DNA from 3 places in the Streptomyces sp. NPDC049627 genome. Region 1 is predicted to be linked to each of the others. Evidence: riboswitches for the same ligand, from Rfam matches in the RefSeq annotation. Region 1 holds a riboswitch; each other region holds the start of a gene.
The links. A riboswitch is a leader RNA that binds a small molecule or an ion and turns the genes downstream of it on or off. The one in region 1 is predicted to bind thiamine pyrophosphate.
Positions count from the first base shown of each region.

Region 1 (7,739 bases):
TCCCGGAACGCCTCGTCCTGCCGCGGGTTACCGGCGGGCGTGGCCCAGCCGCGCGGGTTGGCGACGAAGACCTGGACGGTCTCGGCCTTGAGGTCGTGGGCGTAGGTGAGCCCGACGGAGTGGAGCCCACCGGCGACGGGGACGTGGCCGCCGATGGGGTTGCGGGACGGGCCGGGGCTGGGTTCGGGGGCGGCGGACTGCTGACTCTTCACCCGTTCAGAGTGTCATGGCCGCCGTGGACCCCGGTCATCGGATGGTGATCGTGATCGTCGACCCCTTGGGTGCCCTCTCCCCGCCCTTCACGGACTGCTTCTTGACCGTGTCGCCGAACAGACCCAGCAGGCCGCGGTCCTCGTCGACCTCGAAGCCGGCGGCCTCCAGCTCGGCCCTGGCGTCGTCGACGCTGTCGCCGACCACGTCCGGGACCTCGATCATCTCCGGGCCCTTGGAGAGCGTCAGCGTCACCGTGTCGCCCTCGGCGGCCTGGCCGTTCGCCGGCGACTGCCGGGCGACCTGGCCCGCGTCGAACGCGGAGTTGACCCGCGCGGCGGCGACCTTCACCTTGAGGCCGGCCTCCTCCAGGTCGGCCCTCGCGGCCGCCAGGGTCTCGCCGGTGACGTCCGGGATGTCGACCGGGCTGCCCTTGCTGACGATGAGGGCGACCGCGGAGCCGGAGCGGACCTTGGTGCCGTCCCCGGGGTCCGAGGAGATCACGAAGCCCGCGGAGAACTCGTCGTTGAACTTCTCGGTCACCATGCCCGGCTGCAGGCCGCTGTCCTTCAGTACGGTCCGCGCCTTGTCCAGCTTGTAGCCCTGGAGGTCGGGCACCTTCACGGTCTCCGGCCCTGCCGAGATGACCAGATTCACGGAGTCGTTCTTCCGGATGCGGGCGCTCGACTCGGGGTCCGTGCTGATGACGGTGCCGCGCTTGACGGTGTCGCTGTAGGCGCGCTCCACCTTGCCGAGCTCGAGCCCTGCGTCCCGCAGCCGGTCCTGGGCCTGCGCCTCGGTCTTGGAGAGCAGTGGCGGGACCTTGGTGAACTGGCCCGAGTTGATGTACCAGATGCCGACACCGAGGCCCAGGGCCAGCAGGACGGCGGCGACGATGACGAGGGGGCCGCGCGGCGCACGCGATGTCTGCGACCGGCGCCGGGGCGGCACGGGCGGGGGAGCCTCCAGCCGGCTGGTCCTGTTGAAGACGGCCTCCGGCGCGGGCTCGTCCTCGTTCACCGGCAGCGGCCGCTGGATGGTCAGCGCGCGCGGGATCACGCTCGTACGGTCGTCGGCGTTGCTGTGCTCCGCCGAGAGTGCCTGCGGTGGCACCGCGTCCAGCTGGTCCGCGCTCAGCGCGGCGCGTGCCTCCCGGGCCTGCGCGAGCAGCGCCACGGCGTCGTACGGGCGGACCTCGGGGTTGCGGGCGGTCGCCGACGCGACCAGCTCGTCCAGTTCGTACGCCATCCCCGGCACGAGTGCCGACGGCGGCGGGACGTCCTCGTGGAGGTGCTTGTAGAGCACCACGGCGGGGGAGTCCCCGTCGTGCGGCTTCTCGCCGGTCAGCATCTCGTGGAGGACGACACCGCACGCGTACACGTCGACGCGGGCGTCGGCGGCGCCGGGCTGCTCGATCTGCTCGGGCGCGAGATAGGAGACGGTGCCGAGCACGGCACCGGTGGTGCTGGTCACGGTGTCCACGGACCGCACGAGCCCGAAGTCGGCGACCTTGACCCGGCCGTCGTCCCCTATGAGCACGTTCTCGGGCTTCATGTCCCGGTGCACGAACCCGGCGCGGTGCGCGGCACCGAGCGCGGCGAGCACCGGCTCCAGGATGTCGAGGGCGGCCCGGGGCTGCAGCGCCCCGCGCTCGCGCAGGACGTCGCGCAGGGTGCAGCCCGCGACGTACTCCATGGCGAGATAGACGTACGACCCGTCGGTGCCCTGGTCGAAGACCTGCACGACGTTGGGGTGCGCGAGCCGGGCGACGGACTTCGCCTCCCGGATGAACCGGTCGACGAACACCCCGTCCACCGCCAGCGCCGGGTGCATCACCTTGAGCGCGAGCACGCGGTCGAGGCGGGTGTCCAGGGCCCGGTAGACCGTGGCCATCCCGCCGACGGCGATCCGCGCGTCCACGCGATACCGGCCGTCGAGCACCTGCCCGACCAGAGGGTCCTGAAGGGTCGTATCCACGCAGGTGAGTGTACGAGCCGACACCGACACACCCGGCGGTCCCGCTGAGATCGGGGCGGTACTGCAGCCGACCTGTGACGCAAACCACGCGACCGTGGGCGCACCGGTCGCCTAGAAAGCAGGCCGTTCCGGATCCAGCCGGGCCAAGCCCTCCGCGGGAGACGACGCCTCCGCGAAGTGCCGCCGAGGAATCCGCCCCGCCCGGTACGCCAACCGCCCCGCCTCCACCGCGTGCCGCATCGCGTCGGCCATCAGCACCGGCTCCTGTGCCCGCGTCACCGCCGAGGCGAGCATCACACCCGCGCACCCCAGCTCCATCGCGAGCGCCGCGTCGGACGCCGTACCGGCCCCCGCGTCCAGGATCACCGGCACGCGCGCGTGCTCCACGATCAGCTGGAAGTTGTGCGGATTGCGGATGCCGAGCCCCGACCCGATGGGGGAGCCGAGCGGCATGATCGCCGCACACCCGACGTCCTCCAGCTTCCGCGCCAGCACCGGGTCGTCATTGGTGTACGGCAGCACCGTGAACCCGTCGTCCACCAGCGTCTCCGCCGCATCCAGCAGCTCGATCGGATCCGGCAGCAGCGTCCGCTCGTCGGCGATGACCTCCAGCTTCACCAGATCCGTACCGAGCGCCTCGCGCGCGAGGCGGGCCGTCAGCACCGCCTCACCCGCCGTGAAGCACCCGGCCGTGTTGGGCAGCACCCGGATGCCGAGCTTCTCCAGCACGGACAGGACGGACCCGTGCACGGACGGATTCACCCGCCGCATCGCGACCGTCGTCAGTTCCGTCCCGGACGCCACCAGCGCCCGCTCCAGCACCTCCAGGCTGGGCGCCCCGCCCGTGCCCATGATCAGGCGGGACGTGAAGGACGTACCGCCGATGACAAAGGGATCGTCGGCCATGGTTCAGCCTCCTTGGACGGCGGTGAGGACCTCGACGCGATCCCCTTCGGAGAGGGACGTCGACGGCCACTGCGCGCGCGGGACGACGGTTTCGTTGAGGGCGGCGGCCACTCCGGAGGGCGCCGCGGTGAGGGACTTCACGAGCGTGTCCAGAGCCGTGCCCGGCTCGATCTGCCGACGCTCGCCGTTGACCGAGATGGTGACCGGGATGCTCATGCGGGCTGCTCCGTGAGTGCGGCGGCGCTGAATCGCCTCGGCGTGAACGGCCGGGCCTCCTCGGGGAGTTCACCGGTGGTCAGGACGTGCGCCATGGCGTCTCCGGTGACCGGCGTCAGCAGCACGCCGTTGCGGTAGTGCCCGGTGGCCAGCAACAGCCCCTCCAGCTCGGTCGGGCCGAGCAGCGGCGCGTTGTCCGGGGAGCCCGGGCGCAGGCCGGCACGCGTCTCGGTGAGCGGCAGTTCCGTGATGCCGGGCACCAACTCGTGGGCGTCGCGCAGCAGCTCGTACACCCCGCCCGCGGTCACCGTCGTGTCCCAGCCCAGCTCCTCGCTCGTCGCCCCGACGACCAGCTCCCCGCTCTCGCGCGGCACCAGATACACCTGGCTGCCGCGCACCACGGCCCGCACGGTCCGGCTCAGGAACGGCGCGTACCGCTTCGGCACGGTCAGCCGCAGCACCTGCCCCTTCACGGGGCGGACCGGCGGCAGGACGTCGTCCGGAAGCCCGGGCAGCCGCCCGCTGAGGCTGCCGGCCGCGAGGACCACCTGGCCCGCGCCCAGCTCGGTGCCGTCCGTCGTGGTGACACCAGCGGCCCGCTCCCGTACGACGGTGCAGCGCTCCGCCCACGCCCGGTGGAAGACCACGCCGGCCCGCTCGCACGCGGCCACCAGCGCCCCGGCCAGCCGCCGCGGATCGATCTGGTGGTCGCCGTCCACCCGCAGCCCGCCGCGCACCCCCGGCGCGAGCATCGGTTCCAGGCGTCGGCAGTCCCGCCCCGACAGCCACTCGGAGTCCAGCCCGGACTGTCGTTGCAGGGCATGCAGTTCGCGCAGGTGGGCGCGGTCGTCGGCGTCCAGTGCGACGGCGAGCGTGCCGCACTGGCGGTAGCCGAGGTCATGGCCGGTGGCGTCGGTGAGCTCTGCCGCGAAGTCCGGATAACGGCGGGCCGAGGCGAGATTCAGGCCCAGCAGGGTCTGCTCGCCGTAGTGCAGTTCCGTGACGGCGGCCAGCATCCCGGCCGCCACCTGGGCGGCGCCACCGCCCGGCTCGGGGTCCACGACGGCCGTCGTGAACCCGCGCTGTGCGGCCCGCCACGCCGTGACCAGGCCGATGATTCCGCCCCCGATGACAAGGACGTCTGACGTTCGCGTACGCGACATGGGCGTCCAGCCCCTCCCTTCGCCGGCATGACCCGGATCAGGTTCGTACGGTCGGAGGCCGCCAGCCTCCCTCTCAGCCCGGTGCGTCCGGGCTCCCGCGAGTGCTTTACGTTGGCCACCCTAGCCCGCTGCCGTATGTCTCAGTAAGGGAGCCTCCGCCCGTGGCCCGCTCGCTCGACGGTCTCGTCCTCGCGCCTGTTGCCGATCAAGCCCCAGGTCAGGTGGGTACGCGCACCCGGTTCACGTACCACGAGCAGGGGGGCGAGATCTGGGCCGAGTACGCGGGTGGCGACGTCGTACGCGGACATCTCGTGGGGACCCGGAAAGGCGACCGGCTGGACTTTCGGTACGTGCAGCTCAAGCGGGACGGCGCCACGTCGTCGGGCCACTGCGTGTCGACGGTGGTCGAGCTTCCCGACGGGCGCGTGCGGCTGGAGGAGACCTGGGAGTGGGAGTCGCAGACAGGCAGCGGAACCAGTGTTGTGGAGCAGGTCACTGAGCACGCCCCCTGACTGACGATTTGTCAGTTGTCTATGGTGATCAGGTGAGCGAGCAGACGCAGCAACGGGGCACGTCACAGGCGCGGCGCGTGGTCGTCGCCGGCGCGGGCATGGCCGGCGTGCAGACGGCGGTGGCCCTGCGGGAACAGGGCTTCACCGGCACCGTCACACTGATCGGCGCCGAGCCCCACCAGCCGTACGACCGACCGCCCCTGTCCAAGGCCGTGCTGCTCGGCAAGGCCGAGGGCTCCGCCTTCGACGTCGACTTCGAGGCGCTCGGCATCGACCTCCGGCTGGGGCGCGAGGTGCTGGGCGTGCGCCCCGCCGAGCACGAACTGGACACCGAGGCCGGGCCCGTCCCGTACGACGCCCTCGTGCTCGCCACCGGCGCGGAACCGATCCGGCTGCCGGGCGCGGAGGGCGTGCCCGGTGTGCATCTGCTGCGCACCCTGGACGACGCCGAGCGGCTGCGGCCGGTGCTGGCCCGCCAGCACGACATCGTGGTCGTCGGCGCGGGCTGGATCGGCGCGGAGTTCGCCACGGCCGCGCGCGAGGCGGGCTGTGCGGTGACGGTCGTGGAGGCCGCCGACCGGCCGCTCGCGGGTGCGCTGCCCGCCGAGGTGGCGGCGCCGATGGCCGCCTGGTACGAGGACAGCGGGGCGGTGCTGCGCACCCACGCGCGCGTGGAGCGCGTCGAGCCCGGCGCGGTGATCCTCGACGACGGCTCCCGGCTGCCCGCGGGCGCCGTCGTGGTCGGCATCGGGGCACGGCCCGCCACGGCCTGGCTGGCGGGGTCGGGGGTCGAGCTGGGTACGCACGGCGAGGTCGTCGCCGACGACCACCTGCGCACCTCGGTGCCGGACGTCTACGCGGTCGGCGACTGCGCCTCCTTCCCTTCGGGAAGGTATGGGGAGCGCCTGCTGGTCCACCACTGGGACAACGCCCTCCAGGGGCCGCGTACGGTCGCCGCCAACATCCTCGGCGAGACCCCGGCGGTCTACGACCCCGTGCCGTACTTCTGGTCCGAGCAGTTCGGCCGCTTCGTCCAGTACGCCGGCCACCATGCCGCCGCCGACACGACTCTGTGGCGCGGCGACCCGTCGGGTCCTGCCTGGACGGTCTGCTGGCTGAAGGACGGCCGCCTGGTCGCCCTGCTGGCGGTGGGCCGGCCGAGGGATCTGGCCCAGGGGCGGCGGCTGATCGAGGCGGGCACGCCGATGAACCAGGAGCTGCTGGCGGACCCGGCACGCCCGATGAAGGCAGCGGTGGCGTAGCGCGTCGGGGCGACGGCTCTGCCCGGGTGGACCGGCCTGACTTCCGACTGTCAGTGGCAGATGGCAGGCTTGTTGGCGTGACCGAGATTGACGCAAAGATCGATGCTCTCGTCCCCGCCTGGCTCACCCTCCCCGACATCGCCGAAATGCTCGGCGTCGAGGTGACCCGCGTCCGGCAGCTGGTCAAGGAGGGCCAGCTCATCGCCGTACGCCGTGGTGAGAACCGCGCGCTGCACGTCCCCGCCGCCTTCATCGACGGGGACAAGGTCGTCAAGGGCCTGTCCGGCACCCTGACGCTCCTGCGGGACGACGGCTTCACCGACGAAGAGATGCTGGAGTGGCTCTTCACCCCCGACGAAAGCCTGCCCGGCACGCCCGCGCAGGCCCTCAGCGAGAATCGCGGCACGGAGGTGAAGCGCCGCGCCCAGGCGCTCGCCGTCTGATCTGAACACCGGATCCGAACACAGTTCGGCGTACGGGCCGGGGCGCTGCGGGGCCGCAGTCGCGAGTGTCTGCGGCCGCCGCAGGACCGGCCCCGCCCGTACGCCATCGACATATCGACAAGGCGGCGCAGTCGTACGGTGCCGGCCCGGCCGTCCGACGGGCAGCAGCTGCCATGGGCGGTCCGGCTCGTGCTGCACGGCACCTGCGTCACTGCTCAGCGCCCGGCTGCTCAGCATCAGCCCGTACTCCCGTACCCGGCTCCGGCTACGGTGCCTTCGTCCGGCACCGTCCCGCCGCACCCGACGCCACCCGACCGACCCCAGGGGCCACTCCATGTCCGACACCGCCACCGCAGCCACCGCCCGAACCCAGCTGGCCGACGCCCGGCTCTACCTCTGCACCGATGCCCGCAAGCGGCAGGGCGACCTGGCGGAGTTCCTGGACGCCGCCCTGGCCGGCGGTGTGGACATCGTGCAGCTGCGCGACAAGGGCATGGAGGCGGCCGAGGAACTGGAGCATCTGAAGGTCTTCGCCGAGGCCTGCGCCCGGCACGGCAAGCTCCTCGCGGTCAACGACCGCGCCGACGTGGCCCACGCCGCCGACGCCGATGTCCTGCACCTGGGCCAGGGGGACCTCCCGGTCCCCGCCGCCCGTGCGATTCTCGGCGACGACGTCCTCATCGGCCGCTCCACGCACTCCGAGCCGGAGGCCACCGCGGCCGCCGTCCAGGAGGGCGTGGACTACTTCTGCACCGGCCCCTGCTGGCCCACGCCCACCAAGCCCGGTCGCCACGCCCCCGGCCTCGACCTGGTCCGCCACACCGCCGCCCTCGGCACCGACCGCCCCTGGTTCGCCATCGGCGGCATCGACCTGGCCAACCTCGACCAGGTGCTGGAAGCGGGTGCCCGCCGTGTCGTGGTCGTACGGGCGATCACGGAGGCCGACGACCCGGGCGCCGCCGCGGCGGAGTTCGCGAAGCGGCTGCGGCAGGCGGGGTAGGGCGCACTTCGGACACCGGACGGGCGGACGCGGGACCGGCCGCGTCTCGG
Region 1 is NZ_JBITLW010000008.1:454,983-462,721, reverse strand. It holds gene ACIBU0_RS24185 (deoxyribonuclease IV) at 1-212, opposite strand, end outside; gene pknB (Stk1 family PASTA domain-containing Ser/Thr kinase) at 247-2,187, opposite strand; gene ACIBU0_RS24175 (thiazole synthase) at 2,299-3,093, opposite strand; gene thiS (sulfur carrier protein ThiS) at 3,097-3,309, opposite strand; gene thiO (glycine oxidase ThiO) at 3,306-4,472, opposite strand; TPP riboswitch at 4,470-4,581, opposite strand; gene ACIBU0_RS24160 (hypothetical protein) at 4,634-4,984, shown strand; gene ACIBU0_RS24155 (NAD(P)/FAD-dependent oxidoreductase) at 5,017-6,246, shown strand; gene ACIBU0_RS24150 (Rv2175c family DNA-binding protein) at 6,324-6,689, shown strand; gene thiE (thiamine phosphate synthase) at 7,024-7,689, shown strand.

Region 2 (7,739 bases), on a different contig from region 1:
GCGCGACCAGCCACGACGGAGCCGCAGACGAAAGACGGCACAGCGCGGCACCACCAACGGAGTGCCTAGCATGGGCGGGTGCAGACGATGCCCGCCCATGCGGCCCACCACAACGACCGTGAGATAGAGACGCTGGAGGAGTTCGACGCGACCGTCTCGGCACGCGGCACCCTGGCCGGATTCCGGGTCCAGGCCGTCGACCTGACGGACCGTACGCGCGAACTGCTCACCACGGACACGGCGGGCGCCGTCTTCCTCGGCTGCCCGATGCGCGAGGAAGCGGCCGCGAAGATCCGTACCGACGGCGCCCTGGTCTTCCCACCGGTCCCGGGCCTGCCCTTCGACCCGTACCGCGGCCTGGTCTACTCCCCCGACGAGCTCTTCGCGTCACTGGTGGACGGCTACGAGGCCACACCCGACGCGCGCGCGTACGCGTGGTTCCAGCAGACCAAGGCGGACGGCGACATCTACGCCTCCATGCTCCGCGCGGTCCACGACGACTCCGTCTCCGACGCCCTCGACGAACTCCTCGCCGGCGCCCGGGTGGTGGGCGTCATGGGCGGCCACGCGATGCGCCGCGGCACTCAGGCGTACGAGGGTGCAGCGCGGCTCGGCCGGGAGCTGGCCCGCGCGGGCTTCACGGTCGCCACCGGCGGCGGACCGGGTGCGATGGAGGCGGCGAACCTCGGGGCGTACGCCGCCCCGTACGACGACGAGATGCTCGCCGACGCGTTGCAACTCCTGGCGAAGGCACCCGGGTTCACCCCCTCGATCACCGAGTGGGCGACGGCCGCCTTCGAGGTGCGCGGCCGCTGGCCGAAGGGCGGCCGCTCCGTCGGCATCCCGACCTGGTTCTACGGCCACGAGCCGCCGAACCCCTTCGCCTCCCACATCGCCAAGTACTTCGCCAACGCCACCCGCGAGGACGGACTTCTGGCCCGCTCGAACGCGGGTGTCGTCTTCCTGCCGGGCGCCGCCGGCACCGTACAGGAGATCTTCGACAACGCGACGCCGAACTACTACGAGTCGCGCGGTGAGCCCACCCCGATGGTCCTGGTCGACCGCACGCACTGGACGCAGAAGTTGCCGACCTGGCCTCTGCTCCAGTCGCTCGCGCGGGACCGCTCGATGGAGTCCCGTATCGCCCTCGTTGACCGGATCGAGGAGGCTCCGGAGGCGTTGAAACGTCTCGGCGGTTAATAAGAGGGCAAAGCCAACGGCTGTAGGGTGCCTACACGTTGACACTGCTTATGTCACGCTTATAAACCTGTGAGACTCGTGGGGACGGTGATGTCGCATCACCGACTCCGTTCAACCCCCCTCAGTGGTGCAACTCGTAAGGACAAACGTGTCCATAAACCGCCGTACTGTCGCGCGTTCCGTGCGCGCTCTGGGTGTTGCCTCCGCCTCGGCCGCGCTCGCTCTCGGTCTCGCGGGCAACGCGCTCGCCTGCAACATCAGTGAATTCTCCGCCGAAGCCAAGTGCGACGGCGACAAGGGCGTCATCACCGTCACCGACGTGGACCCCAGCGGTGTCCCGGCGACCGTCACCGTCTTCCTGCAGAACAACGGCGCCGACCTGAAGAAGGTCGGCGAGCAGGTGGTCAAGGGTTCACGCGAGGGTGTCACCATCACCTTCGACGAGAACTGGAAGCCGGACGCGGAGTACCGCGTCCACATCAAGGCCGCCGGCTATGTCGACGAGGACATCAAGCCGAACCTGACGACGCCGTCCACGGCCTGCAAGAAGGAAGAGGAGGAGCCGCCGGCTCCGGTCCCGACCCCGTCGGACTCCGCCTCGACCCCGGCCGAGGAGACCGGCACGCCGACCCCGACGCCGTCGGAGAGCGAGAGCACCCCTCCTGCGGACACCGAGAGCAACGCTCCGTCCCCGGCCGCCGGTGACTCCAACCTCGCCGAGACCGGTGCCAGCTCCAACACCGGCCTGATCGCCGGCATCGCGGTCGCCCTGGTCGCGATCGGCGGCGGCGCGGTCTTCTTCGGCCTGCGCCGACGCGGGGCGAGCAGCGACAGCTGACACACCCGCACAGCAACACCGCCGCGGCCCGTCCCCGTTCTCCGGGGGGCGGGCCGTGGCATGTCCGGCCGACGCAACCCCGCTCACCCCACGACCGGCCGATCAACCGAGCACGACAACCTCAGCAGCGTCGAACTCCACCCCGACCACGTCCCCGACCCCAGGCGCATCCCGCAGCGCGCACGCCGCCTCCAAACGGGGCGCGTCCTCCGGCTGGAGGTGCACGGCGACGTGGGTGCCCTTGAACGTCCGCGCCGCGACCGTGCACCGCAGTCCCGCGTCGGCGGCCACGAGCCGCACCCCGGCCGGCCGTACGAGCAGCGTCCGCGTGCCCTGCGCCGCAGCCTCGCCGACCGGCAGCTTGCCCCAGGGCGTGTCCGCGGCCTCCCCCACGACCGTGCCCTCGACCACGTTGTCGAACCCGAGGAAGCGCGCCACGAACGCGTCCGCCGGCCGCTGCCACACCTGCAGCGGCGTCCCCGTCTGCGCGATCCGCCCGTCCCGCATCACCACGACCCGGTCGGCCAGCGCGAAGGCCTCCCCCTGGTCGTGCGTCACGGCCAGCACGGTCGTACCCAACTGCCCGAACAGCTCCCGGAGTTCGACCACGAGCCGCTCCCGCAGCGAGCGGTCGAGTTGCCCCAGCGGCTCGTCCAGCATCAGCAGCCGCGGCCGGGGCGCGAGCGCACGGGCCAGCGCCACCCGCTGCTGCTCCCCGCCGGACAGGGAGGCGACGGCACGACGTGCGGCCCCCGGCAGCCCGACCAGGTCGAGCAACTCCCGTACGCGCTCGTGCTGTTCATCCTTCGAGGCACCGTGCATCCGCGTCCCGAAGGCCACATTGCCGCCGACGTCCCGCTGCGGGAACAGCTGGTGGTCCTGGAACATCAGCCCGACCCCACGCTTGTGTGCGGGTACGGCCGTCTGGTCCCGTCCGTCGAGCACCACCCGCCCGCCGTCGAGGGGTTGCAGCCCGGCCACCGCCCGCAGCAACGTCGACTTGCCGCTGCCGCTCGGTCCGAGCACGCACACGATCTCGTGCTCGGCGACATCGAGATCGACGCCGTCCAGCACGGCCCGCCCGCCGAACCGTACGGTCGCGCGCTCAAGACTCAGCAAACTCTGGACACTCGACATACTCGGCATACTCGGCACCATCTAGAACTCCCCCGTCCGATCCGTACGAAGCCGCTCCAGCACCAGCAGCGCCACCGCGCACACCACCATCAGTACCGTCGAAAGGGCCATCGCCTGGCCGTAGTTGAGCTCGCCTGCCCGCCCCAGCAGCCGGGCCACGGCGACCGGCAGCGTCGGATTGTCCGGCCGCGCGATGAACACGGTCGCCCCGAACTCCCCCAGCGACACCGCGAACGCGAACCCGGCAGCGATCAGCAGCGCCCGCCGCACCATCGGCAGATCCACCTCCCGCCAGACCCGCCACGGCGACGCCCCCAGCACCGCCGCCGCCTCCCGCAGCCGCTGGTCCACGGCCCGCAGCACCGGCAGCATGGTCCGTACGACGAAGGGCACCCCGACCAGCGCCTGGGCCAGCGGCACGAGGATCCACGTGCTGCGGAGGTCGAGGGGCGGCTCGTCCAGCGCGATCAGGAACCCGAAACCGACCGTCACCGCCGACACCCCGAGCGGCAGCATCAGCAGCGCGTCGAAGCCCCGTACGAACCGGCCCGCGTCCCGCCGGGTCAGCGCGGCCGCCGCGAGACCGCCGATCAGCACGGCGATGAGGGTGGCGACGACGGCGTACTGGAGCGAATTGCCGATCGCCTCGATCGGCGGCACGAGGAAGACCCCGCCGTCGGCGCTCGTCAGCGCCCGGTAGTAGCCGAGGTCCGGCGCGTCCAGCGACCGCTGCACCAGCACGGCCAGCGGCAGCAGCAGGAGTACGACGATGACGGCCAGGACACCGGCCAGCAACGCCCACTGCCCCGCCCCGCGCGGCCGACGCGCGGTCACGGACGCGTCCACCAGGCGCAGGGCGCTCTCCCGCCGCCGTACCGTCCAGGCGTGCACGGCGAGGATCGCGCCGACGGCCACGAACTGGATGATCGTCAGGACGGCGGCCGTGGACAGGTCGAAGATCTCGGAGGTCTGGCGGTAGATCTCCACTTCGAGAGTCGAGAAGGTCGGCCCGCCGAGGATCTGGACGACGCCGAAGGAGGTGAAGGTGAACAGGAAGACCATGAGCGCGGCGGCGGCCACGGCGGGCCCGAGGGCCGGAAGGGTGACCTGGCGCCAGGCCTTCAGCGGCGACGCCCCGAGCATCCGCGCGGCTTCCTCCTGCCGCGGGTCGAGCTGGGACCAGAGCCCGCCGACCGTGCGCACGACGACGGCGTAGTTGAAGAAGACGTGCGCGAGGAGGATCGCCCACACGGTGGTGTCGAGCCGTACGCCCCACAGCTCGTCGAGGAGCCCGCCGCGGCCCACGAGCGCGAGGAACGCCGTCCCGACGACGACCGTCGGCAGCACGAAGGGGACGGTCACCACGGCCCGCAGGACCTGTTTGCCGGGGAAGTCGAAGCGGGCGAAGACATAGGCGCCCGGCAGCGCGATCAGCAGGGTCAGCGCGGTCGAGGCGAGCGCCTGCCAGGTGGTGAACCACAGGACGTGCCGGATGTCGGACTGTCCGAGCACCTCGGTGAGGCGCCCGAACTGCCAGGCGCCGTCGACCTTCAGACCGCGCGCGACGATCGCGGAGACGGGGTAGGCGAAGAAGACCGCGAAGAACGCGACGGGCACGGCGATGAGGCCGAGCCGCACCGCCGTGCCGGCCTTGAAGGCCCTCGTACGGGCCTTGCGCGGCTCTACTTCAGTACGAGCGACGTCCACGACTTGACCCAGTCGTCACGGTTGTCGGCGATCTTCGCCGGGTCCATGGTCTCGGGGTCCTCGGCCTGCGGGCCGTACTCGGTGAACTCCTCGGGCACCTGGGCGCCCTCGACCACGGGGTAGACGAACATGTTGAGCGGCATGTCCTCCTGGAAGGTCTTCGTCAGCAGGAAGTCGATGAGCGCCTTGCCGCCCTCGGCGTTCCTGGCGTTGCTCAGCAGACCCGCGTACTCGACCTGGCGGAAGCAGGTGCCGGTCGCGACGCCGGTGGGCGCGGTGGCCGGCTTCGGGTCGCCGTAGATCACCTCGGCGGGCGGTGAGGAGGCGTACGACACGACGAGCGGCCGGTCGGCCTTGGCCTTCTTGCCGCCGGCGGAACCGGAGAACTCGTCGTTGTAGGCCTGCTCCCAGCCGTCGACGACCTTGACGCCGTTGGCCTTCAGCTTCTTCCAGTAGCCCTGCCAGCCCCCATCGCCGTACTTCGCGGCGGTGCCGAGCAGGAAGCCGAGGCCGGGAGAGGAGGTGGAGGCGTTCTCGGTGACCAGGAGGTTCTTGTACTCGGGCTTGATCAGGTCGTCGAAGGAGGCGGGCGGGGTCAGCTTGTGCTCGCTGAAGTACGCCTTGTCGTAGTTGACGCAGATGTCGCCGGTGTCGATGGGCGTGACCCGGTGCTCGTCCTTGTCGGCGAGGTACTCGGGCTTGATGCTGTCGGCGCCCTTCGCCTCGTACGACTGGAACAGGTCGTTGTCGAGGGCCCGCGAGAGCAGGGTGTTGTCGACGCCGAAGAAGACGTCGCCCTGCGGGTTGTCCTTGGTCAGGATCGCCTTGTTGACGGCCTGCCCGGCGTCGCCGTTCGGCAGGACCTTGACCTGGTAGCCGGACTGCTTCTCGAAGGCGGCGAGGACGCCCTTGGAGACGGCCCATGAGTCATGGCTGACGAGCGTGATGTTCTTGCTCTTGGACTCGCCGGTGTCGCTGCCCGAGTCGGACGAACCGCACGCGGACAGCGTGACGAGGCCCAGCCCGACGGCCACGGCCGCGAACTTCTTGGTGGTGCTCACGAAATTCCTCCTGGGGTGGACCAGGAAGAGACGCGGCCCTGCCCACGAGTCCTTTCGGCTCCTGGGCAGGGCGCAACAGCTTGAGTGATGACCGAACTTCCTACCCAGAATGACCTGGGCGAGGTTCAGAGGGTCTGCGGCCGGTGCCGCACTCTCAGCGCTGTGGCGCTCCCCTGTCGGAATATGCAGATGTTCGTACGGATGTACGTGGTGGTACGCGCTCAGATTACCGCTCGGTGGCGGCGAGCTGACCGCAGGCCCCGTCGATCTCCTGGCCACGGGTGTCCCGGATCGTCACCGGTACACCATGCGCGGCGATGGCCTCGACGAACGCCTTCTCGTCCTCGGGCCGGGAGGCGGTCCACTTCGAGCCGGGCGTCGGGTTCAGCGGAATCAGGTTCACGTGCACGGGCTTGCCCTTGAGCAGCCGCCCGAGCCGGTCACCGCGCCAGGCCTGGTCGTTGATGTCCCGGATGAGGGCGTACTCGATGGACAGCCGACGGCCGCTCTTCTCGACGTACTCGAACCCGGCGTCGAGCACCTCGCGCACCTTCCACCGCGTGTTCACGGGGACGAGGGTGTCGCGCAGCTCGTCGTCGGGCGCGTGCAGCGAGATCGCGAGCCGGCACTTGAAGCCCTCGTCGGCGAACCGGTGGATGGCCGGGACGAGACCGACGGTCGAGACGGTGATCCCGCGCTGCGACAGCCCCAGCCCGTCGGGCTCGGGATCGGTGAGGCGCCGGATGGCCCCCACGACCCGGTTGTAGTTGGCGAGCGGCTCGCCCATGCCCATGAAGACGATGTTGGAGAGCCGCGCCGCCCCGCCCGGGACCTCGCCGTCGCGCAGCGCCCGCATCCCGTCCACGATCTGATGGACGATCTCGGCGGTCGACAGATTCCGGTCCAGCCCCGCCTGCCCCGTGGCGCAGAACGGGCAGTTCATCCCGCACCCCGCCTGCGAGCTGATGCACATGGTCACCCGGTCCGGGTACCGCATCAGCACCGACTCGACGAGCGTCCCGTCGAACAGCCGCCACAGCGTCTTGCGCGTGTCGCCCTGGTCGGTCGACAGATGCCGTACGACGGTCATGAGCTCCGGGAAGAGCTCCTCCCGCAGCTTGGCGCGCGAACCAGCGGGGATGTCGGTCCACTGCTCCGGGTCGTGCGCGTACCGCGCGAAGTAGTGCTGCGAGAGCTGCTTGGCACGAAACGGCTTCTCGCCGATCGCGGCGACAGCGTCCTTGCGCTCGGCGGGCGTGAGGTCGGCAAGGTGCCGCGGCGGCTTCTTGGCTCCGCGCGGGGCGACGAAAGTGAGTTCTCCGGGCTTAGGCATGGCCCGTCCAGTGTCGCAGATCCAATCGGGTGACCTGGGGGACCGTGCCGTGCGCGGTGGTCGTTGCCGGTCGCCTCCCCCGTCGTGGGCCCCTCGGCCGGCCTGGGGACGGCCCACGGACGGATCGCCCCTCGGCCGGCACGAGGCATCTGCGCAGGTCATCGCCCCTCCCAGTCAACGCTGGAATGCCCACACCGCGAGGGCCACCACTGACGACCCTGCTGCGGCGGCTGCTCCGCGTACCGCCGCAAACAGCGCGGCTTTGTACAGGCGCTCAATGGTGGGGCGGCTGGTGCGCCTCATGATTCCTCCCGGGTGGCGTTGTACGTCTCCCTCCAGACGGTGCGCGGTCGAGGACCGAATCCCGGGAAAGTGCGGGCGGGCCGGGCGGCCGCGCTCTTACCCTGCAGTTCACGGGCTGCCCGGCGGTGCCCGCAGCGGGCAGTGAAGGGTCGTCTGGAGG
Region 2 is NZ_JBITLW010000010.1:148,763-156,501, forward strand. It holds gene ACIBU0_RS27055 (LOG family protein) at 79-1,200, shown strand; gene ACIBU0_RS27060 (LAETG motif-containing sortase-dependent surface protein) at 1,382-2,038, shown strand; gene ACIBU0_RS27065 (ABC transporter ATP-binding protein) at 2,141-3,175, opposite strand; gene ACIBU0_RS27070 (ABC transporter permease) at 3,197-4,882, opposite strand; gene ACIBU0_RS27075 (thiamine ABC transporter substrate binding subunit) at 4,858-5,943, opposite strand; TPP riboswitch at 6,023-6,128, opposite strand; gene rlmN (23S rRNA (adenine(2503)-C(2))-methyltransferase RlmN) at 6,170-7,276, opposite strand.
Region 2: it holds a riboswitch for thiamine pyrophosphate, as region 1 does, so the genes downstream of both, ACIBU0_RS27075 (thiamine ABC transporter substrate binding subunit) here and thiO (glycine oxidase ThiO) in region 1, are expected to answer to the same signal.

Region 3 (7,739 bases), on a different contig from region 1:
CTCGTCCCAGCGACGGCCGCCGCGTACGACGGTCAGCCCGCCTCGGTCGCCCGAGGAGCGGTAGAAGCAGGTCGGGGAAGTGGCAGACGCGGGGCGGGGGAGGCCCGGGAGCAGGTCCGGGAGTGCCGGAAACAGGTCGGGAAGCGGCGGGTGGCGCGGTCATCAGGTGGCCGAAGCCCTGCCAATCGGGGCGAAAGCCGCGGTGAACAGGAGTCCTGCTCCGATTCACCACCCCTGGGTCATCACATGGCGCGATCGGCATTCCTATGATGGGCCCACGACACCGCGGGCCGCTGCGACCAGGCAGTCCGATGCGGTGCAGCTGCGGCGCGATGGTGGAGGGGTCTGATGACTCAGGGGGCCGGTCAGGGACCCGAGGTGGAGCGGACGGCGACGTTGCGCGACTTCCGGGTGCCCGCTTACGTCCATGAGACCGGTCCCTACGCCCACAGCACTCACCCGGGCGAGGTGGCCCCGCTCCTCGACGAGACGTATCCGGAGGGGTACACGCCCACCCAGCGCGACCTGCCCGTCATCAACCGCGGTGACACGGTTCAGGTGCATGTCGACCCCTCCTCCCTGCCGGTCCAGCAGTCGGCGGGCGGGCCCGGTCCGCTGTTCGTCGTCGGCGACGTGCACGGCTACCTCGACGAGCTGATGGCCGCCCTCCAGGAGAAGGGCCTGATCGACGCCGCCGGGAACTGGTGCGCGGGCACCGCCCGGCTGTGGTTCCTCGGCGACTTCACGGACCGCGGCCCCGACGGCATCGGCGTCATCGACCTCGTGATGCGGCTGTCCGCGGAGGCGGCCGCGGCCGGCGGCTACTGCAAGGCCCTCATGGGCAACCACGAGCTGCTCCTGCTCGGCGCCAAGCGGTTCGGCGACACCCCCGTCAACTCCGGCGCCGGCACCGCCACCTTCCAGGCGGCCTGGCTGCTCAACGGCGGCCAGAAGACCGACATGGACCGCCTCCAGGACCACCATCTGCAGTGGATGTCCCGGCTGGACGCCATGGAAGAGGTAGACGGCCATCTGCTCGTGCACTCGGACACCACCGCCTATCTCGACTACGGCGACTCGATCGAGGCGGTCAACGACACCGTCCGCGAGACACTCACCCGCAATGACGCCGACGAAGTCTGGGATCTCTTCCGCAAGTTCACCAGGCGTTTCTCCTTCCGCGACGAGGGCGGCGCGGACCATGTGCGCTCCCTGCTCGATACGTACGGCGGCACCCGCATCGTTCACGGCCACAGCCCCATTCCGTACCTGCTGGGCGAGGTCGGCTCCGAGGACGGCGAGGACGACAGCGGGCCCTCGGTCGAAGGACCGCACGTCTACGCCGACGGCCTCGCCATCGCCATGGACGGCGGCGTGACCATGGCCGGAAAGCTGCTGGTCCAGCAACTTCCCCTGGATATTTGACCGTTCACGGGGCAGGCGTCGCCCCATGCGGCAGTGACGGAAGTCGGCGCAGGCCAGGGCCCAATTTTGTCAAACCCCCTGTCACCGTGTGCCGTCACCGCTCTACCATCGGCTTATCCGTAGCAGGCTCCCCTCCGTTTCTGCCCGACGGCTCGTTGCCATGCGAGCCCCAAGCCCTACGGAGCATCGGGGGATGCACATGAACAGCGTTCCGCAGCACCTGCTCAGCGAGGACCGCCAGGACTACGAGCGGATCCTCGACGAGGCGCTGCGCTCCGCACCACACCGCCCGGAACTGACCGCTGTCGGACAGCGGCTCAACCCCGAACAGCTGCGCACCATGGCGCTCAACGCCACCGCACTCATCACGGCGGCCGCGGCGACCGAGTACCAGCACTACGTGAAGGTCCGCGAGGAACTGCGCCAACCGGCGCCGTCCACCCCGTCGTCCGCCCGCGAGACCGGCTCCATCGAGCCGGGCACGGGCGCGATGGGGCTCGCCACCACCATGGGAGAGGTCGCCGAGACCGCCGGCCCCGGTGTCATCGCCGTGGTCGCCGTCCTGGCACCCGTCCTCGCCGGCACCGCCGCGGCGATCTTCCTGCTCGTCGGCTACATCCTCAAGATGTTCGACCCCGAGGCGGCGTTCGCCCAGACGATGCTCACCACCGGGTGGGTGTTCGGCGCCGTGGCAGCGGCCGCGATCCTGGTCGCCGCCGTGGGACTCGTGCTCACAGCACTGCGCAACCGGCCCGCGTTCGACGCCGGACCGTACGGCGAACTGAGCGAGGAGGTCGCCCGGGCCAGGGAAGCCTGGCGCGAGGCCCTGCTGGAGCGCGGCATCGTGCCCTTCCTGCGCGAGGCACTCACCGACCCCGGCACGGCATCGGCAATGCACCGCACGCCACCGTCGACGCCGGCCGGCCGCATCCCGAGCCTCGGCTACGACCGCCCGGGTTTCAGCAGCCCGGACGACGGAGCCTCCTCGGGCTCGCGACCGAGCTTCAGCAGCCCGGACTACACGAGCCCGGACTTCGGAGGGCCGGAACACCAGCCGGAGTAGCTCCTCGGCTTGCGCCCCCGCCGTAGGAGAGCCCCCTCTCGGGGAACCCTCCTTCTCGACGGAGCCCCGAGGGACCTCCTCGGGGAGGCGCAAGCCGAAGATCTCGGCAGCACGCCCGGCACCGGGGCATGGCGCCCTGGGTCAGGACGTCGACGTCAGTCCGCGATCGGCAGGTACACCCGGTTGCCCGCCGCCGCGAACTCCTTCGACTTCTGAGCCATGCCCTCCTCGATCTCCTCCTGGGACCCGCCGTGTTGGCGGCGGATGTCCTGGGAGATCTTCATCGAGCAGAACTTCGGCCCGCACATCGAGCAGAAGTGAGCCGTCTTGGCGGGCTCCGCCGGCAGCGTCTCGTCGTGGAACTCCCGTGCCGTGTCCGGGTCGAGGGCGAGGTTGAACTGGTCCTCCCACCGGAACTCGAAACGGGCGTCGGACAGCGCGTCGTCCCACTCCTGCGCCCCGGGGTGCCCCTTGGCGAGGTCGGCCGCGTGGGCGGCGATCTTGTACGTGATGACGCCGGTCTTGACGTCGTCCCGGTTGGGCAGGCCCAGGTGCTCCTTGGGGGTGACGTAGCAGAGCATCGCCGTGCCCCACCAGGCGATCATCGCGGCGCCGATGCCGGAGGTGATGTGGTCGTACGCCGGTGCGACGTCCGTGGTCAGCGGGCCGAGCGTATAGAACGGAGCTTCATCGCAGATCTCCTGCTGAAGGTCGATGTTCTCCTTGATCTTGTGCATCGGGACATGTCCCGGGCCCTCGATCATGGTCTGTACGTTGAAACGCTTGGCGATCGTGTTGAGTTCCCCGAGCGTCCTCAACTCCGCGAACTGCGCCTCGTCGTTGGCGTCCGCGATCGAGCCGGGCCTGAGGCCGTCGCCCAGCGAGTACGTGACGTCGTACGCGGCGAGGATCTCGCAGAGTTCCTCGAAGTTCTCGTACAGGAACGACTCCTTGTGGTGCGCCAGGCACCACGCCGCCATGATCGAGCCGCCGCGCGAGACGATGCCGGTCTTGCGGTTGGCGGTGAGCGGGACGTACGGCAGGCGCACGCCGGCGTGAACCGTCATGTAGTCCACGCCCTGCTCGGCCTGTTCGATGACCGTGTCCTTGTAGATCTCCCAGGTCAGCTCCTCGGCGCGGCCGTCGACCTTCTCCAGCGCCTGATAGAGCGGCACCGTGCCGATGGGCACGGGGGAGTTGCGCAGCACCCACTCGCGGGTGGTGTGGATGTTGCGGCCGGTCGACAGGTCCATGACCGTGTCGGCGCCCCAGCGGGTCGCCCAGGTCATCTTCTCGACCTCTTCCTCGATGGAGGAGGTGACCGCGGAGTTGCCGATGTTGGCGTTGACCTTCACCAGGAACCGCTTGCCGATGATCATCGGCTCGATCTCCGGGTGGTTGACGTTCGCGGGAAGCACCGCACGGCCTGCGGCGATCTCCTCACGCACCACCTCAGGAGAAACGTTCTCGCGGAGGGCCACGAACTCCATCTCCGGCGTGATCTCGCCCCGGCGTGCGTAGGCGAGCTGCGTGACCGCCTTGTCGTCACGGCTGCGACGGGGCTGCCGCGGCCGTCCGGGGAAGACCGCGTCGAGGTTGCGCAGGCCGCCGCGTGGCGAGGTGTGCTTGATCCCGTCATCCTCGGGACGGACGGGACGACCCGCGTACTCCTCGGTGTCGCCGCGGGCGATGATCCAGTTCTCCCGTAGCGGAGGCAGTCCCCTGCGGACGTCGGTATCGGCGAGTGGATCGGTGTACGGGCCCGACGTGTCGTACAGCGTGACCGACTGCCCGTTGGTGAGATGCACCTGGCGGACCGGCACCCGCAGATCGGGGCGGGAGCCCTCGATGTACGCCTTGTGCCAGCCGATGGACTTCCCGGCCTCCTGGGACTTGTCGTCCTGGACGGAGGCAGGCGTGCGTGCGTCCTTGTTGGTCATGAGACCTACTCCCTACGCCGGCATTACCCGGTAACAGGTTCGGCGGTCGACGCAGCGGTTTCCGTCTGCCGACGTTTCGTGTGAAACATCACTCGCGATGGGTGATGTTTCATGTGAAACATCGCTGGGACGGAGGTCAGCGCCCTCTCAGCCCGGTGCTCCGAGCTCCCGCGTGTACAAAGGTGGCACCACGCTAGCGTCAATTCGGGCGCGGTGAACAGGGGGCCCCCGTCGTTCTTGCGATGATCGGTCGGTGACCACACCGCATGAACCTCCGTACCCACCGCCCGAGCGGCCCCGCGGCTCCGGGCCCGGAAACGGCCCCGGGCGCGGCAACGGCCGTGCAGACGGCCGGGGTTCAGGGATGCCCGGAGCAAGATACGACGGCGGATACGGCCGTGGCTCCGACGGTGGCGGTCACGACGAGCACTCGGCTGGATCCGGCGGCTGGCACGAGCACGGTCCCAGGACCGAAGGGATGCAGGAGCACGGCAGCGAGGCCGGCGGCGGGCACCGGCACGGCTTCGGTTCCGGCGGGCCGTACGGTCACCGTCCCGGTTCCGGCGGCCTGCACGATCATGGTCCCGGCTCCGGCGGCTCAGCGGAGCAGGGGTCCGGCCCGGATGACGGACACGGGCATGATTTCGGTGGTGGCCATGGGCACGATTCCCATGGCGGCCATGGGCACGGTCCCGGATCCGGCGGTTCGCGCGGCGGCGGAGCCGGTGGCGGCGGGCACGGACACTCCCACAGTCACGCCCACGGTCCCGCGGCGCCCGTCTCCCAGCACCTGCGCAAGGTCATCGCGGCGATCCTGATTCCGTTCGCCGCGGCGGTGGTGGTGGGGCTCGCGGTGCTGTGGCCGGGTGGGGCCCCGCCGCACGAGCGCACGGGGGTCGGCTTCGACCGGCAGACGCAGCAGGCCACGGTCACCAAGGTGGTCGAGGTGAGCTGTAAGGCCGCCGGGGCCTCGGGAGTGCCTCCGACCGGTGACACCTCCACCGCCGAGGGCTCCTCAGCCGTGCAGCAGGAGAAGGGCACCTGCAAGAAGGCGACGATCCGCGTCGACACGGGCAAGGACAAGGGCCGTACGTTCACGGAGATCGTGCAGCCCGACCAGTCACGGCAGTTGCACGAGGGCCAGGAGGTCGTGGTCGCCTACGAGCCCTCGGCGCCCAAGGACCTGCAGTACTCGGTCACCGATGTGAACCGCCGAGTGCCGTTGGCCGTGCTCGCCGGCATCTTCGCACTCGCCGTCGTGGTCGTCGGGCGGATGCGAGGCGTCATGGCGCTGATCTCGCTGGCCATCAGCTTCCTGGTGCTCAACTTCTTCATTCTGCCCGCGATCCTGCAGGGCTCGAACCCGCTCGTCGTGGCAGTGGTGGGATCGAGCGCGATCATGCTCATCGCCCTTTATCTGTGCCACGGCCTCTCGGCCCGCACATCGGTGGCGGTGCTCGGCACGCTGATCTCACTGCTGCTGATCGGCATTCTCGGCTCGGTGTTCATCGACTGGGCCGCGCTCACCGGCAACACCGATGACAACACCGGCCTGATCCACGGGCTGTACCCGGCCATCGACATGAGCGGTCTGCTGCTCGCCGGCATCATTATCGGCTCGCTCGGTGTCCTCGACGACGTGACCGTCACGCAGACGTCCGCGGTCTGGGAGCTGCACGAGGCCAATCCGACGATGGGCTGGCGTGGGCTGTACCGCGCGGGCATCCGGATCGGCCGCGACCACATCGCGTCCGTCGTCAACACCCTCGTCCTCGCCTACGCGGGCGCCGCGCTGCCGTTGCTGCTGCTCTTCTCGATCGCGCAGAGCGGGGTCGGCACGGTCGCCAACAGTGAGCTGGTGGCGGAGGAGATCGTGCGCACGCTGGTGGGTTCCATCGGCCTGGTCGCCTCGGTGCCGGTCACCACGGCTCTCGCGGCCCTGGTGGTCGCGGCCGACCGGCCGGAGAAGGGGACGGGGCCGGCGGGTACTCAGCCGGCCATGGCGGGCGCACAGCCGCCCACTGGGCAGCCGGGTCCGGGGCGCGGCGGGCGGGGACGACGGCGGAAGCGGTGACGGCGCGCCGGGGCGAGCCCGGCGTCGTCGAGGCGGCACGGTCGACGGGCCCGGCGAGATCGCTATGGCGCTGCGCGTCAGTACGGCCGCGGGGAATCGGTGCGTGAGACGGCCGCGGTGGAAGCGGTGACGGATACGGCCGCCGGGAAGCAGCGACGGGTACGGCCGCGGCGGAAGCAGTGACAGGTACGGCCGCGGCGGAAGCAGTGCGGACACGGCTGCCGATATCGGGCACCCGTCCCTGCCGCTCCGGCGGAGCCCCGAGTACGCCCCGCGCAGAAGAAGCGTTCCCGCGCGCCCCCACAGCGCCCGGCGAAGCGTTACGCCACCCCCCGCGCTGCCGTAACGCCTCAGCCCGCGCTCTGCTCCTCCGCCAGGATGCGGTCCAGGGCTTCGTCGAGGTGGGCGTCGAAGTCGGCGAGCGCTCCCTCCTGCCCGAGCGGTACCAGCTTGTCGGTGCGGTCGAGGAAGGCCACGAGCGGCGCCACCGAGGACCGGAACAGCGCTTGGTCGGCACCCACCTGAAGCCGGATCAGGACATCACCCAGTGTCTCGGAGCCGGCCGGCGAGACCCGTACGTCACCCTCGCCGCACGGCCGGCCCACCCCGTCGACCAGGAGCTCACGGCCGAAGGCCCAGGTCACCGGGGCATCGCCGGGCAGATGGAAGGTCAGCCGTACGGCATAGGGATCACAGGTCTCGTAGCACAGCTCCACCGGGATGCGGAAGGACAGCTCCTCGGAGACGAGAAAGCTCATCATGACCTCTGCCTGTACGGACTCGCGCATCGCTTACCCCGTCGGTTGCCTTCGACTGGCCGGGAACGGACCCCGACACTGGTGGAATCTTGCTGAACGTACACGAGAGATCACAAGGAGTGAGTTTTCAGATACTGATAGAGATCGCCAGTGACCCCAGGAGTCGCCCGATTTCGTCCTGCAGCTGCCGCGCCGCAGTCAGCAGCCGGTCGGCCTGATGGACGGGCAGCGAAATGGCCATCGTCGCGGCCGTGGTGCCCACCGTGATCGGGATCGCGGCGCACACGGTGCCCAGCGCGTACTCCTGGCGCTCGGTCACGGGCTCCATCCGGCGGGTCCGTTCGAGGCGTTGTAGCAGCGTGCGGCTGTCGCGCACGGTGTACGGGGTGATGGACTGCACGGGATGGCGGGCGAGGTGATCCCGGCGGGCGTCCTCGTCCAGTTGGGACAGCAGACACTGGCCGATGGCGTGCGCGTGG
Region 3 is NZ_JBITLW010000002.1:250,029-257,767, forward strand. It holds gene ACIBU0_RS06095 (LacI family DNA-binding transcriptional regulator) at 1-64, shown strand, start outside; gene ACIBU0_RS06100 (metallophosphoesterase) at 349-1,425, shown strand; gene ACIBU0_RS06105 (hypothetical protein) at 1,619-2,488, shown strand; gene thiC (phosphomethylpyrimidine synthase ThiC) at 2,644-4,428, opposite strand; TPP riboswitch at 4,421-4,610, opposite strand; gene ACIBU0_RS06115 (YibE/F family protein) at 4,793-6,502, shown strand; gene ACIBU0_RS06120 (SsgA family sporulation/cell division regulator) at 6,853-7,290, opposite strand; gene ACIBU0_RS06125 (IclR family transcriptional regulator) at 7,388-7,739, opposite strand, start outside.
Region 3: it holds a riboswitch for thiamine pyrophosphate, as region 1 does, so the genes downstream of both, thiC (phosphomethylpyrimidine synthase ThiC) here and thiO (glycine oxidase ThiO) in region 1, are expected to answer to the same signal.